One region of the Calditerricola yamamurae genome, then DNA from elsewhere that is predicted to be linked to it. Evidence: riboswitches for the same ligand, from Rfam matches in the RefSeq annotation. Region 1 holds a riboswitch; the other holds the start of a gene.
The links. Region 1 has a riboswitch for thiamine pyrophosphate ahead of tenA (thiaminase II). Riboswitches for the same ligand answer to the same signal wherever they lie in the genome.
Positions count from the first base shown of each region.

Region 1 (8,843 bases):
TCCGGGCAACGCCCACGCGGGGGAGGTCGTCGGAACATTCGGTCACCTTCTGCACGTAATCGTCTACCCACGCGGCTAGATGGTCCGGTAACGGCGGAATGTGGGCGCGCTTCCACGCCTCCACCCGCTCCTGCCACACCGGTGTGGCGGCCAGGCACGCTTCCAGGGCCGCCCATTCGGCGTCGGCCAGTTCCCCGCGGACATAGCGGGCGATGAGCGCGTCGGACAATTCTGCCCGTACAGCGCGGCGTTTCAGCTGTTTCGCCACCCAGCGGTCGAGAAGATCGGCGTCGCCCTTGTCGGCCAGCTTCCGCCGCAAACGGTAGAGTCGCTGCTCCACCGCCGTGCCGGGAAACCCCAACACGCGGCCGACCTGTTCCAGATTATGCCCCTTGAAGGCCACCACCTGCGTTGTCACGGGCAGCTCGGCCACCGTCGCCGACCCGGCCGACAGCTCCATGCCCCCCCAGCCGGCGCCGGTCGCGGAAACCGGGTGCGCATCCCCGGAACCGGAACCATAGGCGGCGATCAGTTCGTGGACACGCACATCCGCCTCGAAGCCGACACGCGCCCGTTCCCAGACCTCCGGCTGCCATCCGCTCTGCACGGAGAGGTACCGCTCCTCCTCGGGGGTCAGGCCGCCGAAGAGATCCCAGTACGTCAGTTTCAGCACCAAGCGGTCCTTGACGTCGAGGCCCGCAATCCAGTCCATCAGGAAGGCTTCTTCTGCCTTCGTGATTACCGGTGCCGATGTGGCAGGAAAGGCCCACCCTTCCATATGCCGTGTCCCGGGCGGCGAGATCCCTTTCACGCGCCGGGCGTAGTCGGCCATGGCAAATCGCAGGCAAACGTAGAGAAACCGCTCAAAAGACACCACGCCGTCGTACCGGCGCAACCATCCCTCGCCCAGCAAGCGGGTGATGGCATGCCGGAACCGTTCATCGCGCTCCGCCTCACTGCCAGCACGACAGCCAACATAAAAGGCGACCAGGGGACCGTAGGCTTTGGCGAACGCGGCGGGAAACGTCGTGCTGCGAACATCGGTTGGCGTAAACGGCAACGTCACTCACCTCCGTAAGGTCCTCCCTACTCCTTACTCATTCGTGACGGATTGGCCAAGTTCCTGTTCCCTCCACAAGACCATGCATACGCAGCACGTCGGAATCTCATACCTCGGCACCCTGCCGTTCCCCGCGCAACGGAACGCGCGCCAACACCGTATACCGCGCACCGGTGGGATGGAGTTCCGAGCGATACAAGGCAAGGGCGTTCACGCGCCACGCCATTGGGGTTCCCGGCGCACAGTGCGCCAGTTCATCGGAACGCAGCGGACGCGTTCCGTTCCGGGCCAGGGTAAGATGAGGCGTATACGGCCGCGCGTCCGGGCGGTATCCCCAGTCGCGAAACACCTCTCCCAACCGGCGGTGCGCATGGCGCAACACGGCCACGTCCCCTTCCACTCTGACCCACAGGACGGTGGGCACCCCCTGCCGTGCGAAGGTACCGAGCGGACCGAGGCGCAGGGAGAAGGGCGGGATCTCCCGCGCCACACGGTGCATGCCAGCAACGATCTCGGGAACCCGCGCCGGCGGTTGTTCATCCAGAAAATGCAGCGTGACATGCAGGTTGTCCATCGGAACCCAACGTGTAAAGGGCAAGGCCCCGCGCAACGCGGGCAGCCATGCGCGCACCTGATTCTTCACGCGCGCATCCACTTCCACGGCGACAAACAGACGCAGCGGACCCACCTCCTCGAACGGAAAAACCCGGCCGGTTGCCGGGCCTCAGGACGCGCTTAGGACGTTGAACGCATCCGCATTTTTGTCACATAGTCGGTCTCATAATACTGCAGCTCGTCGCGCAGGTACTCGAAGGTCTTGGATAGCGAAAGGGTAAGCCGCTTCAGGCGTTCCGGCACCGGTTTGCGGAAGATGATCGCATCGTGCCCGGTGTACGAGTAACGCCCATCCTCGGCGTAGACTTCGCCCTTGGGGTAGTAGAACAGGTCGACGCAGTTGTGGTACACCTTATACAGCGTTTCTTCGGCAAACTCGGGGTTGAACTTGGCTCGACGAAGCACAATGCCCAGCCGCTCACAAGCGTTTTCGCAATTGACCAAGAGATGCCGCAAATCGGAAAGGTACAGACGGAAGTACTCCTCGTACTCCTCGCGGTCACCCCCGGCCTCTTCAACCAGCTGAGCGAGGGTCGTGCTGTTGAGGAACGCCTCGATGTCCGCGCACACCCGACGCAGGCGCCGATACGTTTCCTCGCAAAACTCGCAGAGCTGCGTGTTCGGCATGCCGTGACCTCCCGGGAACAGATTCGCATGAGGACCTGACAAGAAAGTCGTTTGGTTTTATTGTACCAGAACGGAGGGCCGGCGGGGAGCTTAGAAAAACGCGCGGGGCCGCCGACCCCGCGTCAAACGCTTCCCCTGCGCGCAATCCGCTTGTTCGCAATGCGCGGGCCCATCTGCGCCCGTCGCGCCCGGATCCTCACGAATCGCGTTGCGCGCGGTATGCCCAGTGATTCGTTGGGCCATGGCCGCCGCCGATGTCGAGGGCCTCGCGAATGGCAGCGGTAATGAACGCCTTGCCCGTCCGCACGGCGGACAGGAGATCCTCCCCTTTGGCCAGCGCCGCGGTGACCGCCGCCGAGAAGGTGCATCCCGTCCCGTGGGTGTTTCGCGTGGCCACGCGCGGCGCCGAGAGGACCTCGACGCGCGTGCGGTCATAGAAGAGGTCGTCGGCCGTCTCCCCGTCGCTGTGCCCGCCCTTGACGACAACCGCCTTAGCCCCCATGGCCACGATGGCTCGTGCCGCCTTCTCCATGTCGGCGCGGGTGCGGATGGTCATCCCGGTCAGCACTTCCGCCTCGGGGATGTTGGGCGTGACGAGAAGGGCATGGGGCAGCAGGCGACGGCGCAGCGTCTCAATGGCATCCTCTTTGAGAAGGGGCGCGCCGCCCTTGGCCACCATGACCGGGTCGACGACCAGCTTGTCGATGGCGAACCGCCGCACGGCCTCGGCCACGGCCTCGATGATGGCGCTGTCGAACAGCATGCCCGTCTTGGCCGCATCGACGCCGATGTCAGTGGCCACGGCCTCGATCTGCTTGACAACCGCCTCCGGTGGCAAGGGCCACACCCCGGAGACGCCCAAGGTGTTTTGCGCCGTTACGGCGGTAAGGGCCGTCATGCCGAAGACGCCCTGCTCCTGAAACGTCTTGAGGTCGGCCTGAATGCCGGCCCCGCCGCCGCTGTCGGATCCGGCGACGGTCAATGCGCGCGGAATCATGGCAATCGCCTCCCGTCTTTTTCCTTCCATGACGCATCAAATCGCTCCGATGTCACTCCGCCACGTTGACGAAGCATCTGTTGCCCGCAACGGCCTGCTGGATCAACCCGGTGTCCTTCATCCACGTGACCACTGCGTCCCAGGACGCCTCATCCTGCCAGCCGAAGGGCTTGTCCCTGGCGTCCATTAGGGGCAAGAGCATCTGCAGGCTCTGTTTCTCCGCGTCGGGGTCGAGGGGGAATTCCGACTGCTGGTGGGCAAGCAGGATGTTCAGCCCCTCGTCGGGATGTTCCACCACGTACTGCTGGCCCTTTTGCGCGGCGCGCCAGAACTTGCGGATCGTCTCGGCCTTCTCCTTCACCGTCTGTTCGCTGGCGATGAGGACCAGCTCGTAGTAGTCCGGCACGCCGTACCGCGTGGGGTCGATCGTGCGAATGGGGAAGCCCTCTTTTTCCATCAGCAGTTTCTCGTGGTTGATAAAGCCGCCCATCAGGGCATCCACTTTCCTTGTGCTGAGGGCCGGCACAAGGTCCCAGCCGACGTCGACCATCTTCACCCCGTCGTACGCCGCCCCGTCCCGTTCCACCATCGTTTTGACAAACGCCTCATCCACGGGACTCCCGGAGTACCCCACCTTCTTGCCGATCAGGTCCTTCGGCGAGCGGATCGGCGAGTCAGCCGGCACCATCAGGTGGTTGAGCGGATGGCGCACCACCGCCGCCACCGACTGAACGGGGATCCCTTCCGCCCGGGCCATCACCACCTGCGGCTGGTAGCTGAGGGCCAGCATCACCTCGCCGCTGGCCACCAGGCGCAGCGGGTCGTTCGTCTCCGCCGGCATGTTGAACGCGACCTGAAGCCCCTCCTCGGCGAAATAGCCCTTCTCCAGTGCCGTGTAGAGGAACGCGTGCACGGCGTTGGGGTACCAGTCGAGCATCACGGTGACGGGTTCCAGGTCCCCGGCTTCGCTCCCGCTCCCCGCACCGGCGTTCCGGGCCTCGTCTCCCGGGGCCTGCGTGGCCGTCTGACAGCCGCCCAGCAGGGCCACAAGCCCCGCCAAGCCGAGCAGAACCGCCCGCTTGCCGATCCACCCCTTGAGGCGTTTGCCTATGCGACGCATCGCGGCTTCCTCCTTTATCCTTCCGCTTCGATCCTTTCTCTACCCCGACCGGGAAACCGTCTCCCCGGCACCACGCCGCCCCCTCCCCGGCCGGCTCGTTTCGCGCGCGGTGCCGCTTCCCCCGCGCGGGGCCCGCCACACGTCCCGACCGTCCCCGGTTCCCGTGGTCCGCTACGGCCGCCCATCCGTGTTGCCGGTGGCGGCGCGGTGCCAATCGAGCAGGCGCCGCTCGACAAAGGCGGTCAGGGCGAAGAGGGCGATGCCGAGCAGAGACAGCACGACGACGGCGGCAAATAACTCCTCCGCGCGCAGGTTGTGGGACGCGCGCCGGGCGAAATAGCCGAGTCCCGCCTCCGCGCCCAGCCACTCGCCAACCGTGGCCCCGATGACGCTGAACACCACGGCCACCTTCAGGCCGGAGAAAAACGCCGGTAGGGCGGCGGGCACCTGCGCTTTCCAAAAGATCTGCCGGCGTGTGGCCCCCATCGTCCGCAGCAGGTCGACCAGTGCCGCCGGCGTGCGCGTAAGGCCGTCGTACGTGTTGACGACGATGGGAAAGAACGTGACGAGGACGGTGACGGCCACCTTCGTCCAGACGGAGTACCCGAACCACAGGATAAAGACGGGCGACAGCGCGATGATGGGGATCGTCTGCGAAACGACGACCAGCGGGTACACAAGCCGCTCCACCCAGCGGGAAGCGACCATCGCCACGGCCAGGAGCACGCCGCCGGCGACGGACAGCAAGAGGCCCAGGGCCACTTCCGCCAGCGTGGCTGGCAGATGAATAAGGAAGAGCGCCTCCCACCGCTCCACCAGGGCCCGCGCGATGCCGCTCGGCGCGGGAAGGATAAAGTGGGGCACGGCGAGGGCCCGCACGAGGGCCTCCCACAGCAACACGAGCAGGAGGGCACCCCCAACGGCCCACGCCCGATCCGTCCACACCCGCCTCACCGTCCCTCGCCTCCCGCCGCGCCCTGCTGCCCTGCGAGGAGGGCCAGCACGTCACGGCGGATGCGCTGGAAGGCCGGGGTGGTCACCAGCCCATACCGCCGCGGGCGCTCCAAGGGCACGGCCACCTCGTGCAGACGGCGCGCCGGCCGTCCGGGCAGCACGTAGATGCGGTCGGACAAGAGGACGGCTTCCTCGATGTCATGGGTGACGAGGAGCACCGTCTTCCCCAGGCGGCCGTGCGCATCCAGGAGCCACTCCTGCATCGCGGCGCGGGTGAACGCATCGAGGGCGCCGAAGGGCTCGTCCAACAAGAGCAGCTCGGCATCGGTCATCACCGTGCGCAGGAAAGCCACGCGCTGGCGCATCCCGCCGGACAACTGGTGCGGATAGGACCGCTCAAACCCGGTGAGGCCGAACTCCGCGAGCAGCCGCCGCGCCCGCTCCCGCGCCGCCTTCCGCGGCACGCCGCGGATCTCCTGGGGGAGGACCGCGTTGTCGAGCACCGTACGCCACGGCAGGAGCGAGTCCTGCTGGGGCATATACCCCACCCGCCCGAGCCGCCCGTCGGCACGGCCGTCTACGGCGATGCGTCCCCGATCGGGCTCGCGCAGCCCGGCGATCAGCTGGAAGATCGTGCTCTTCCCCGCCCCGCTCGGGCCCACAAGGCTGACGAATTCCCCTTTCCCCACGTGGAACGAGACGCCCTCGAGGACGGGGACAATCCGGTCGCCGTCGCGGTGGGCATACCACACGTCGTCAAAGACCAGCATCGCGCGCCTCCTCACAGGGGCCAGCGAGCCTCTTGCCACGCCATCTCCCAGAACAGGTACTCAAAGCGGAAGCCGGTGACAAAGAGCTCCCGCAGGCGGCCCCGCTCCGCCTCGGACGCGTGGGCCGTGAGCGCATCCAGCTTGTCACACAGCCACCGGCCAAGCCGGCCAAACTCGTCCGCGGCGTACGCGTCAATCCACGCGTTGTAGGGCGAGTCAGCCGGGCTGCTTCCGGCCGCCTTTAGCCGCAGGGCGATCTCATGGTACGACCACTGACACGACAGCACGGCGGCCAGGATGTCGGCGATGGTCCCGGCGTAAGCCGTTTTGAGCAAAAACGACGTGTAGCTGGCCGTCACCGGCGCCGGTTCCGTCCGCTCCAGCTCCTCCGGTGCCATGCCGAACCGGGCCGCGTAGCGGCGATGGATGTCCATCTCCGTATGCAGGGTCTCGGACAGCAGGGAACCGAACAGCTTCATCGTGTCCAGGTCGTCGGCCTTGGCCGCCGCCAAGGCGAAGACGCGGCAGTAGTCGATGAGGTAGACGTAGTCCTGGCAGAGGTAAAAGCGAAATTTCTCCTGCGGCAGCGTGCCGTCGCCCAACCCCCGCACAAAGGGGTGGGCCATGATGCGCGCGAAGATCGGCTGTGCTTCCTGCCACAGCCACGCGCTGGTCGCCATTCTTCCCCCTCCCTTTGACGCCTAATAAAAAACCGCCCGACAAGCGGGCGGTCTGCGGCACGAAGCATGCGTTGGGCATTCGTGAGCCGACCCACCCACTTCCCTTCGCTGGCATTACCCAGGTCAGGTTCCAAGGGTTGAAGGCGCAAGCGCCTTCTCTCAGCCCCGAACGGAGCACCCCTAGTGGATGGTCACCGTATGGTATGGACGTGTCCAGTTATCAGCGAGGATTTGCTTTCATTGTAGCAAGGGCCGTTTTCCACCGTCAACGAGTGGTCACCGTCGTTCCCGTCTTTATTCTGTCGGAACGTCAGCCATCAACGCGCGATACAGCAGGGCCATCGCTTCTGCGCGGGTGGTCAGCTTTTTGGGGCAAACGTACCGTCCGGATACCCCGCAACCAGTCCGTATGCCGCCGCGGTCCGGACAGCGGGTACCGTCCACGCCGGGATGGTGCATGCGAACGGCTGTTTTTCTATTTGGACAACGTCTTCGCTAGCGAGGGAATGATGTGACAAACATCACTTTCAGAAATCTCATTTTCAGTTACAGTAAAAATGTAAAGATTAATTACGAAAGGGGAGAATCGGCATGAAAGCTGCACGGTGGTATAACGCCAGAGACATTCGCGTCGAAGAGGTTGAGGAACCGAAAGTAGAAAAAGGAAAAGTCAAAATCAAAGTGGAATGGGCAGGGATCTGCGGAACGGATTTGCACGAATACGCAGCCGGCCCCATCTTCATTCCGGTGAAAGACCCGCATCCCCTGAGCGGTGACAAAGCGCCGGTCATCCTGGGTCACGAATTTTGCGGCCGAGTCGTCGAGGTCGGAGAAGGCGTTACGAAGGTCAAGGAGGGAGATCCGGTTGTCGTTGAACCGATTCTTCGCTGCGGAAAATGTCCAGCTTGTTTGAAAGGAAAATACAACCTTTGCGAGCAGCTCGGGTTCCACGGCCTCTCCGGAGGCGGCGGCGGATTTTCGGAGTATACCGTGGTGGACGAGTACATGGTTCACAAAATGCCCGAAGGCCTTTCCTTCGAGCAAGGCGCCCTGGTGGAACCGGCGGCCGTCGCCTTGCATGCCGTTCGAATGAGCAAGCTCAAACCCGGCGACAAAGCCGCCGTCTTTGGAACCGGTCCGATCGGGCTTCTGGTGATCGAGGCGTTAAAAGCGGCCGGTGTTGCTGAAATTTATGCCGTGGAAGTCTCCAAGGAACGGCTGCAAAAAGCGAAAGAGTTGGGTGCGACGGCTGTCATCAATCCGAGAGAAGAAGATCCGGTGCAAAAGCTTCACGAACTGACCGGTGGTGGCGTCGATGTGGCCTTTGAAGTAACCGGCGTTCCGACAGTATTGCAACAAGCGATCGATAGTACATCCTTTGAAGGGGAAACGGTCATCGTCAGCATCTGGGAAAAAGAAGCCGGCATTCAGCCGAACAACATCGTCCTGAAAGAACGGAATGTAAAAGGCATTATTGCGTACCGTGACATTTTCCCGGCGGTCATGGAATTGATGAAACGCGGATACTTCCCAGCCGAAAAACTCGTTACGAAGCGAATTAAGCTGGAGGAGATCGTAACAGAAGGATTTGAAACGCTGATGAACGAAAAAGACCAAGTGAAGATCTTGGTCAAACCCTAATGCGTTCCAATGGGCTCGATGAGATGAGAACCGGAAGATCTGCCTGCAATTTCTCACGCAGCAAGCACTGCGTGAGCATTTTTTTAATTTCAAAAGTCCGCCTTGACATCTGAGTCGGTAAAGAAGATCGTCTGGCGATCTAACAGGAAAACCGGTCGTTGCAAATCGAAAGGGCACCTGTCCCCTTCCATCCTCGTAAGGGAAAAGGACAGGTACCCTCACTCGATGCGGCTTTGACCCTTTTCTCATTTGAATTGACCCACAACCCCTTGAAAACGACGAGAAAAAGACGAAGACGACATTTTTCGGCGTCTAAAAAAGCTAATTGATCATAGAAGTTGTTTTTTCAAGTTGTCGAATCTTCTCTTTTTTGTCGTAT
Region 1 is NZ_BAAIFH010000006.1:953,334-962,176, forward strand. It holds gene ACYQ0Z_RS11005 (sigma-70 family RNA polymerase sigma factor) at 1-1,060, opposite strand, end outside; gene thpR (RNA 2',3'-cyclic phosphodiesterase) at 1,167-1,748, opposite strand; gene ACYQ0Z_RS11015 (DUF3907 family protein) at 1,796-2,302, opposite strand; gene thiD (bifunctional hydroxymethylpyrimidine kinase/phosphomethylpyrimidine kinase) at 2,499-3,299, opposite strand; gene ACYQ0Z_RS11025 (ABC transporter substrate-binding protein) at 3,352-4,419, opposite strand; gene ACYQ0Z_RS11030 (ABC transporter permease) at 4,591-5,373, opposite strand; gene ACYQ0Z_RS11035 (ABC transporter ATP-binding protein) at 5,370-6,143, opposite strand; gene tenA (thiaminase II) at 6,155-6,823, opposite strand; TPP riboswitch at 6,907-7,015, opposite strand; gene ACYQ0Z_RS11045 (S-layer homology domain-containing protein) at 7,183-7,341, opposite strand; gene ACYQ0Z_RS11050 (2,3-butanediol dehydrogenase) at 7,415-8,464, shown strand.

Region 2 (8,843 bases), on a different contig from region 1:
TGGTCGCGCCAGCGGAACTCGAAGCGCGCCTTCGACAGGGCGTCGTCGCGCTGCTGGGCCCGCGGGTGGCCCTTGGCCACGTCGGCGGCGTGGGCGGCGATCTTATAGGCGATGACGCCTTCCTTCACGTCCTCCTTGTTCGGCAGGCCGAGGTGCTCCTTCGGTGTGACATAGCACAGCATGGCCGTGCCGTACCAGCCGATCATTGCCGCGCCGATGGCGGAGGTGATGTGGTCGTAGCCGGGGGCGATGTCGGTGACGATGGGTCCCAGGGTGTAGAAGGGGGCCTCGTGGCAAATCTTCATCTGCAAGTCGACGTTCTCCTTGATCTTGTGCATCGGCACGTGGCCCGGTCCTTCGATCATCACCTGTACGTCGTGTTCCCAGGCGATCTTCGTCAGCTCGCCGAGGGTCTTGAGCTCGGCGAACTGAGCCTCGTCGTTGGCGTCGGCGATGGAGCCGGGGCGCAGGCCGTCCCCAAGGGAGATGGCCACATCGTATGCGCGGCAGATTTCGCAAATTTCCTCAAAGTGCGTGTACAGGAAGTTTTCCTCGTGATGGGCCAGGCACCAGGCGGCGATGATCGATCCGCCGCGGGAGACGATGCCCGTGACGCGATGGGCCGTGAGCGGGATGTAGGCCAGGCGCACGCCGGCGTGAATGGTAAAGTAGTCGACGCCCTGCTCGGCTTGTTCGATGAGCGTGTCGCGGTAGATTTCCCACGTCAGCTCCTCCGGCTTGCCCCCCACCTTCTCCAGGGCCTCGTAGATGGGCACGGTGCCGATGGGGACGGGGGAATTGCGCAGGATCCATTCCCGCGTTTCATAGATGTGCTTGCCCGTCGACAGGTCCATCACCGTGTCGGCGCCCCACAGGATGGCCCAGGTCATCTTTTCGACCTCTTCTTCAATGGACGAGGCGACGGCGGAGTTGCCGATGTTGGCGTTGATCTTGACGTGGAAGTTCCGCCCGATGATCATCGGTTCCGTTTCCGGGTGGTTGATGTTCGCCGGAATGATCGCCCGGCCGCGGGCCACTTCCTGGCGCACGAATTCCGGATCCATCCCCTCGCGCAGGGCGACGAACTCCATTTCCGGCGTGACGATGCCGCGCTTGGCGTAGGCCATCTGCGTTACCGCGCATCCGGCCTTGGCGCGGAAGACGCGTCGCCCCTTGTGGCCAACGATCTCCTCCACGTCGCCGCGCTCGAGGATCCACGGCCGGCGCAGCTTGGGTAGGCCCTTTTCCAGGTCGACGGTGTAATGGGGGTCGGTGTAGGGGCCGCTCGTGTCGTAGACGCGCAGGGGCGGGTTTGTCTCCTCACCGCGAAGCCCTTTTGTGGGGCTGAGCGTGATTTCGCGCATCGGCACGCGGATGTCGGGGCGCGAGCCTTGCACGTACACCTTCCGGCTGTTGGGGAAGTAGTTCGTGTAGGAGCCGATGGAGAGGTTCAGCTTGCGAGCGGACATGGCGCCTCCTCCTCTGCCGCGGAGTGTTGACAGCGCCGCACGTCCACACGGTGGCAGGGGAGGGATCCGGGGCGGAAAGCGACGAAGAATTGCGGCGAATGTGAAAGGGGTGAAAAAAGGCCGCCAGGGAAGGCGGCCGTGCGTGGCGAATGGTGCGTCGGTGCACGTTCCCTGCGCAGGCATTACCCTGGTCAGGTTCAGACGGTCGGTGACGGATTCCTGGTCACCCTCTCAGCCCGGCTCCCCGAGCTCCCGTGTGCGGTATGCGGTTGGCTGTCATCTCTATCGTAGCGCAGCGGGGGACAACAGGCAACAAATTTGTTCCATGGGCCCCGAGCGACCCATGCCGAATCAGGGAAAAGTGCCGCATTCGGGAACCCGGGCGGGTGCGTCAACGCCGAGGACGTCATCGGGCACCGCAAGGCCAAGGGTCTTGACCAGGTGCCGCAGGTCTTCCGGTAGGGGCGACGAAAAGGCCATCGCCGCGCCGGTCAGCGGATGGGTGAAGGCCAGCCGGGCGGCGTGGAGGGCCTGCCGGGCGATATGCTCGGTGGCGGCGCCGTACAGTCGGTCCCCGAACAGCGGATGGCCGAGGTGGGCGAAGTGGACGCGGATCTGGTGCGTTCGGCCCGTCTCCAATTCCGCCTCGACAAACGACGCGTCGTCCGTTTGCGTAAGCACGCGGTAGCGCGTGACGGCCGGTTCCCCGCGTTCATCGACGCGCCGGCGCAGCGGATGGCCCGGATCCCGGGCGATGGGGGCGTCGATGACGCCCGTGCCTTCGGCCAGGCGGCCGTGCACCACGGCCAGGTAGACGCGGCGGATGCGTTTTTCGCGCAGGGCGCGGTCGAGAAGCTGGTGGGCGTAGGCGTGCTTGGCCACCAGCAGCAGGCCCGAAGTGTCGCGGTCGAGGCGGTGCACCGGACGCACGCGGGCCTCCACGCCCTGCTGCTGCCAGTGGTAGGCGATGCCGTGGGCGAGGGTGCCCCGCTCATGACGGCGCACCGGATGCACGTTGATCCCCGCCGGTTTGTCGACGACGAGCAGATCGTCATCCTCGTAGACGAGGCCAAAGGGCACCGGTTCCGGCACAAGGTCCGGCTCCTCCCACGGGCGGATGGCCACGGCCAATCGGTCGCCGGCCCGTACCGGGCGGTCGAGCCACGGCATGCGTCCGTTGAGCCGGATGCCGCGCATCCGGGTTAACCGGTTGATCATCCGATTCGACAGCAGCAGCGGCCCCTTGAGCACCTCGCGTACCGTGCGGCCCTCCCAGTCGACCGGCACGGTGAACGTGATCCACTTATTGTGCCGCTTGACGGGAGTGTTGTCCATGTGTGCAGCCTCCTTGGCGCTTCTCCCCCTCTATGATAACCGACACCCCTGTTGCGAACAGGGATGGAGATCATAAAACTAGCCAAGTCGGTATACATATGAAAGCGATGGATGTAAGCGCTCTTGCCGCGGGTGCGAGCCTGCATTAAAAAACCTTTCTGTTCAGAGAATTCCGGGTATATGGGGGAAGCATATGGAAATCGGGCCGGAGAAACTGCGCTGGATGTATGAACGCATGCGGTTGATCCGCGAATTTGAGTTGGCCGTCCGGGATTACTTCAGCAAAGGGCGGATTCCCGGATTCGTGCACCTGTATGCCGGTGAGGAAGCGGTTGCGGTGGGTACGTGCGCCCATCTCACCGATGGCGATTTTCTTAACCAGTACCCATAGAGGGCATGGCCACTGCATTGCAAAGGGTTGTGATGTAAAGGGGATGATGGCCGAGATTTTCGGCAAGGCCACAGGGCTTTGCAAGGGCAAAGGGGGCTCCATGCACATTGCCGATGTGCACAGAGGGATGCTCGGCGCAAACGGGATTGTCGGCGGCGGATTCCCGCTGGCGGTAGGGGCCGGCTTAACGGCAAAAACCTTGCGAACGGGGGCGGTAGCCGTCTGCTTCTTTGGCGATGGGGCCGCCAACCAGGGAACCTTCCATGAAAGCCTGAATCTGGCCGCGATTTGGAAATTACCGGTGGTCTTTGTATGTGAGAACAATCTGTATGCCGAGTCCACACCGGTCTGGTATGCTTGCGCGGCCCAGAACATTGCCGATCGGGCCGCCGGGTATAACATCCCCGGTGTTGTGGTAGACGGACAGGATGTGTTCGCGGTGTACGAGGCGATGGGAGAGGCAGTACGACGGGCACGGGAGGGCAAGGGGCCGTCCCTCATCGAGTGCAAAACCTACCGCATGTTCGGACATTTCGAGGGTGACACCCAGAAGTACAAGAAAGCGGAGGACCAGGAGACGATTATGGGGCCCCGCGATCCGATTCAACTCTTCCGCCGCTATGTGCTGGAACGGGGACTGCTGGAGGAAACCAGCCTGCGGGAGATCGACCGGCGGGTTCAGGATCTCATCGCCGAGGCGATACGGTTTGCTGAGGAAAGCCCGTTGCCCGTTGCCGAAGATCTGCTTGCCGATGTGTACGCCACGGCCTAGTGTGGCGCAGATCATCGAAAGGGCCAGGAGGTTCGTTATATGCGCACGGATGTGCAAACGCGAACCATTACCCTGCAACAGGCAATCAATGAGGCGTTGCGAGAGGAAATGCGGCGGGATCCAACGGTTGTGCTGATGGGCGAAGATGTGGCCGGCGGTGCGGGGGTTGACCATCTGGCGGGTGACGAAGCCTGGGGTGGCGTTTTGGGGGTAACGAGGGGGCTCGTTCAGGAGTTTGGCCGGGAGCGTGTACTGGATACACCGATTTCCGAGGCGGGGTTTATCGGTGCGGCTGTCGGTGCCGCCGCGACGGGGCTTCGGCCTGTGGTGGAGTTGATGTTCGTCGGATTCGTCGGGGTCTGCTACGACATCCCGCTGAACCAAGCAGCCAAGTTGCGGTACATGTTTGGCGGTAAGGCGAAGGTTCCGCTCGTGGTGCGTACCTTGATCGGGGCGGGGTACCGGGCGGCTGCCCAGCACAGCCAGATTCTTTATCCCGTATTCGTGCATGTTCCGGGCCTGAAAGTGGTGGTCCCCTCCACGCCGTACGACGCGAAGGGGTTGCTGTGTTCGGCGATTCGAGATGACGACCCCGTCATCTTTTGTGAACATATCGCCCTGTTAAATCAGAAAGGGCGGGTTCCGGAGGGGACCTACACGATTCCCTTGGGGAAAGCCGACATCAAGCGACCGGGGAAAGACGCGACGGTGGTGGCAATCGGCAAGATGGTCCATGTGGCCCTCGAAGCGGCCGAGATCCTTGCGGCGCAAGGGAAAGAGGTTGAGGTGATCGATCCGCGTACCTTGCAGCCGCTGGACGAAGAAACCATTCTCACCTCGGTGGAAAAGACCGGCCGATTGATTGTGGTGGATGAAGCCAACCCGCGTTGCTCGATGGCATCGGAGATCGCCTCGGTCGTCGCCACCAAGGGATTTGATTTTCTCGATGCCCCGATCCGTACGGTCACGCCTCCACACGCACCCGTGCCCTTCAGCCCGGTGCTGGAAGACGCGTATCTTCCGAACGCGGCCAAGGTGGTAGAGGCGGTCCGTGAAACCTTCCAGTAGCCCGATCCAAGCGGTCCGTTCCGGTGCCGGCGGTGGCAGAAGAGAAGCAACTGGAAGGGACCCGGTTGACGCCGGCTGCCCGCCGATTGGCCCGAGAACGGGGGGTGGACCTCGCGGAAATTGCGGTCGCGTTTCCGGGTCGGCGGGTCGGACGGGACGAACTTTTGGCCTGGATGGAATCGCGCAGGGGGAATTCGGCCACGGCTGCCGCAATGTCCGCAGAGACGGTGAAAGTAATCCACCCGGCGACTCGGGCAGGGGCCGTGCAGAGCCAGGCGGAAAAGCCTTCTGGGTCGGAATCTCCCATCCGAAAACCTGTAACCTCCATGCGGGCAACGATCGCCCGGCGGATGCTCGAGAGTCTGCGAGAGTCGGCGCAAGTCACCTTAACCACCCAGGTGAATGTTGATGCGCTGGTGCGCTTCCGCGCGGAGGTCGCCCCGGTGTTTGAAGCCGAATACGGGGTTCGGCTTACCTATACGGACTTTCTGGTCAAGGCCGTAGCGAAAGCGGTGCAGGCCGTACCGCAGGTGAATGCCCGCTGGGAAGGTGATGCAATCACGTTCTTTCCCTGGGTACATGTGGGGGTTGCCGTTGCCCTGGAAGAGGGGTTGGTGGTGCCGGTTGTGCGGCATGCAGAATCGGCGAGCCTGGTGGAAATCAGTCGCCGGTTGCGGGATCTGCGCGAACGTGCGCGAACCGGCAAGTTGGACCCGGATGACGTAACGGGGAGCACGATCAGCATCTCGAATCTTGGAATGGAGGGGATTGATGCCTTTACGCCGATCCTGAATCCTCTAGAGGTGGCGATCGTGGGGGTTGGCCGGATTCGCCAAGTTCCACAACAGGTGGCGGGTGAGTGGCGCCCCGTGCATGAAATGACGCTGAGTCTTACCATTGACCATCGGGTGGTGGATGGAGCCCCAGGGGCGAAGTTTCTGGGGCGAATCGCCGAACTGTTGGCTCGGCCTGTGCTTCTGGTCGGAAACACGTGAGATCGCCCCGGGAACGGGGCTTTTTTTCTTTCCCGGCGATGCAGGCCGGAAACGAAAAGGGAGCCGGCAGCCATGGGGCGAGGAGGCACCTGTTGCGGATGGAGCGGAAAAAAATTCCACTTGACATTTCCGTTGGTCTCGTGTAAATTGATAAGCGTGATCGGCGACGCAAATGTGCTGGCGTAGCTCAGTTGGTAGAGCGGCGCACTCGTAATGCGTAGGTCGTGGGTTCAAGTCCCTCCGCCAGCACCACTACATAGCCAAAAGCCCGCACCGGAATGTCCGGTGGCGGGTTTCTTTATTCTTTCTTGTCTTGCGCGTTTGCCGTGTCAAAGAGGATCGCTCCGATCGTACCGTCGCAGGCGAGCGGCGAATGGGTCGGCAAGCGGGGGAGGGGAATGGCGTGTCATTGGCAAAGACGCAGGAGCTCGGGCGTGCCGCCATGCCGTGGCGGGGGACGTACCTGCGGCTCAACGCGCTGTTTCTGGGGTTCTTTTTTGCGTTTGGAGCCTTCTATCCACTCCTGTCGCGCTTTCTGGAGGCCAAGGGGTTTTCGGGAACGGAAATTGGCGTGCTGACGGCCGTCGGACCGATTGTGGCGATCGTAACCCAACCGGTTTGGGGACTGCTCTGTGATGCCACGCAACGGCCGCTGCGTGTGTTGACGGTTGCCGCAGTGATGTCGGGAACGATCGCCCTTGGCTTTCTCGTGGCCGACGGTTTTGCCGTCATGCTCGTACTGCTTGTCGGGCTGCACCTGTTTCAGAGCGCCATCGTGCCCATTTCCGACAGCCTGGCCTTACGGTTTGCGCGCGAAAGTGGCGTTTCCTACGGGAACATCCGGTTGTGGGGCGCGGTTGGGTTCGCCACGGCGGCGTTTGTAGCCGGCAGGGCGGCCGACGCCTTCGGGCTTGGGGTGCTGTTTCCCTTGTATGCCGCGGCGCTGTTCGCCTCCCTGTGGGTTGTCCGTCGCCTGCCCGACCAGGGGGAGGAAACGGGCCACGTGCGGCTGTGGCGGGGTCTGCGCGACCTGCTCAGCCTCCCGTCCTACGCGCTGTTCGTGCTGAGCGCCTTCCTGGTGTTTGGGCCGATTAACGGGAACAATGTCTACTTTGGCTTGCTGTACCAGGCCCTCGGGGGATCGGTGGCGGGCATCGGGGTGGCGTTTCTCCTCTTTGCCGGAAGCGAAGTGATTTTCATGCGCACCGCCGGTTGGTTTGTGCGCCGCTGGGGGCTGGCGGGCACGCTCCTTTTGGCCAGTGCGGTGTCGGCGGGGCGGTGGCTGTGGTATGCCACGGCACCACCGCTGGCCGCGGTGTTGGGGCTCTTTTTGCTGCAAGGCTTTTCCGTCGGCTTGTACTTGGCCGCCGCGCCGCCGTTGGTTCGCGAACTGGCGCCCCGCCACCTGCAGGCAACGGCCCTGGGCATTTTCGCGGCGTTTGGACACGGGCTTGGCACGGTGGCGTGCAACGTGCTCGGTGGCCTGGTGATGGATCGTTACAGCATCTACGGCACGTATGTGCTGTTCGGCGGATTGACCCTGCTGGGCATCCTCCCCATCCTGTGGATCGCGCGGCGCAGCGGGGCCGTACGGCGTCCGGTGGACGGGATGGAGGCATGAGCGGGATGTGGGGGAGAACGGGAATCACGCCAAAAACGCCCTTGTTCCGCTTTCGGCAAGCGGTCAAGGGCGTTTCCCGTTTCACGGATCACATCCATGGTGTGGCCGTCTGGGCCGTTTCCCCACCTGCGCCATGGAGGGGGAATTGTGTACGGTACCCGGAAAACTGCTGGTAGGCGTTTTGCACCTCGTAGGCCGGTGCCGCCTCCAGCTTGTACCACCCTTTTTCAAACATGAGGTTGAACAGGCGCCGCTGGCACTGGTGGGTTTCGTTCAGGATGGCCAGCACGTCCTGGTGCAGGCGATCGTGGCTGGCTTCAATGGCCATGATGGTGTAATTGTGGCACAGGTATTTCTCGGTGGCCAGCACGTCGTTGACCCGGTCGCGGTCGTTCAGTTGCGGGCCTTTCACCTGTGGTTCGGCGGGCGGTTTGGGATTGGCGATTTTCTGGTTGTTCGGCGGTTGTTGCATGGTGGCCCCTCCTTACATCGGCTGTCCCGGCGCGGGAGGACGGGATCCGCCGGTGTTGAGATGTCCCAGTAGCATTTCGTAGTGGCGTTGGTGCATCCGGCAGGCCGCTTCCAGGGCCTCGCGGAGCTGCGGGTCGGTGCATGCCTGGGCGAAGTGGTGGCACTTTTTCATTGCCAGGAGCTCCCACGATAGGCTGTCCTTGAGGTAGGCCAGGTCTTTGGTTGTCACGACCTCGGGCGGTGTTGGCCAGCGCAAGGGTTGCGGCTGTGCCGCTGCCGCACCGAAAGCGGGCTGGTACGTGGGACCCGGATAGGGTTGCGGCGTGTCCATGGTCGGTTCCTCCTTTTGCGGTCCTTTGCAAGGGTGCAACACTAGTATGAAACCGGAAGCGCCTGCCTATGCGCGGGAGTGCTGTGCGACGATTTTCGCCATTCCCCCCTTTGAGACAAATGGTATACTATTCCTGACAACCGTGAATTCCCCGATACCACGGGAGGTGGGGCGGATGTCGCAGGCGGTGTTTCGGGCTCTGGTGTTGGAACAGGAAGATGGCGAGGTTCGCTGCGCGGTGCGGGAAGTGGAGCGGTCGGCCTTGCCGGAGGGCGAGGTCCTGATCAAGGTAGCGTATTCCAGCGTGAACTACAAGGATGGGCTGGCCCTTCACGTTCCCGGGAGGATTGTGCGGCGGTATCCGATGGTGCCGGGCATCGACCTCGCCGG
Region 2 is NZ_BAAIFH010000005.1:145,725-154,567, forward strand. It holds gene thiC (phosphomethylpyrimidine synthase ThiC) at 1-1,469, opposite strand, end outside; TPP riboswitch at 1,621-1,735, opposite strand; gene ACYQ0Z_RS05870 (RluA family pseudouridine synthase) at 1,821-2,804, opposite strand; partial or broken gene ACYQ0Z_RS05875 (thiamine pyrophosphate-dependent dehydrogenase E1 component subunit alpha) at 2,998-3,967, shown strand; gene ACYQ0Z_RS05880 (alpha-ketoacid dehydrogenase subunit beta) at 4,007-5,035, shown strand; gene ACYQ0Z_RS05885 (dihydrolipoamide acetyltransferase family protein) at 5,059-6,030, shown strand; tRNA gene ACYQ0Z_RS05890 (tRNA-Thr) at 6,207-6,282, shown strand; gene ACYQ0Z_RS05895 (MFS transporter) at 6,434-7,651, shown strand; gene ACYQ0Z_RS05900 (spore coat protein) at 7,740-8,123, opposite strand; gene ACYQ0Z_RS05905 (ferritin-like domain-containing protein) at 8,136-8,453, opposite strand; gene acuI (acrylyl-CoA reductase (NADPH)) at 8,629-8,843, shown strand, end outside.
Region 2: linked by a shared signal. The riboswitch ahead of thiC (phosphomethylpyrimidine synthase ThiC) and the one ahead of tenA (thiaminase II) in region 1 are both predicted to bind thiamine pyrophosphate.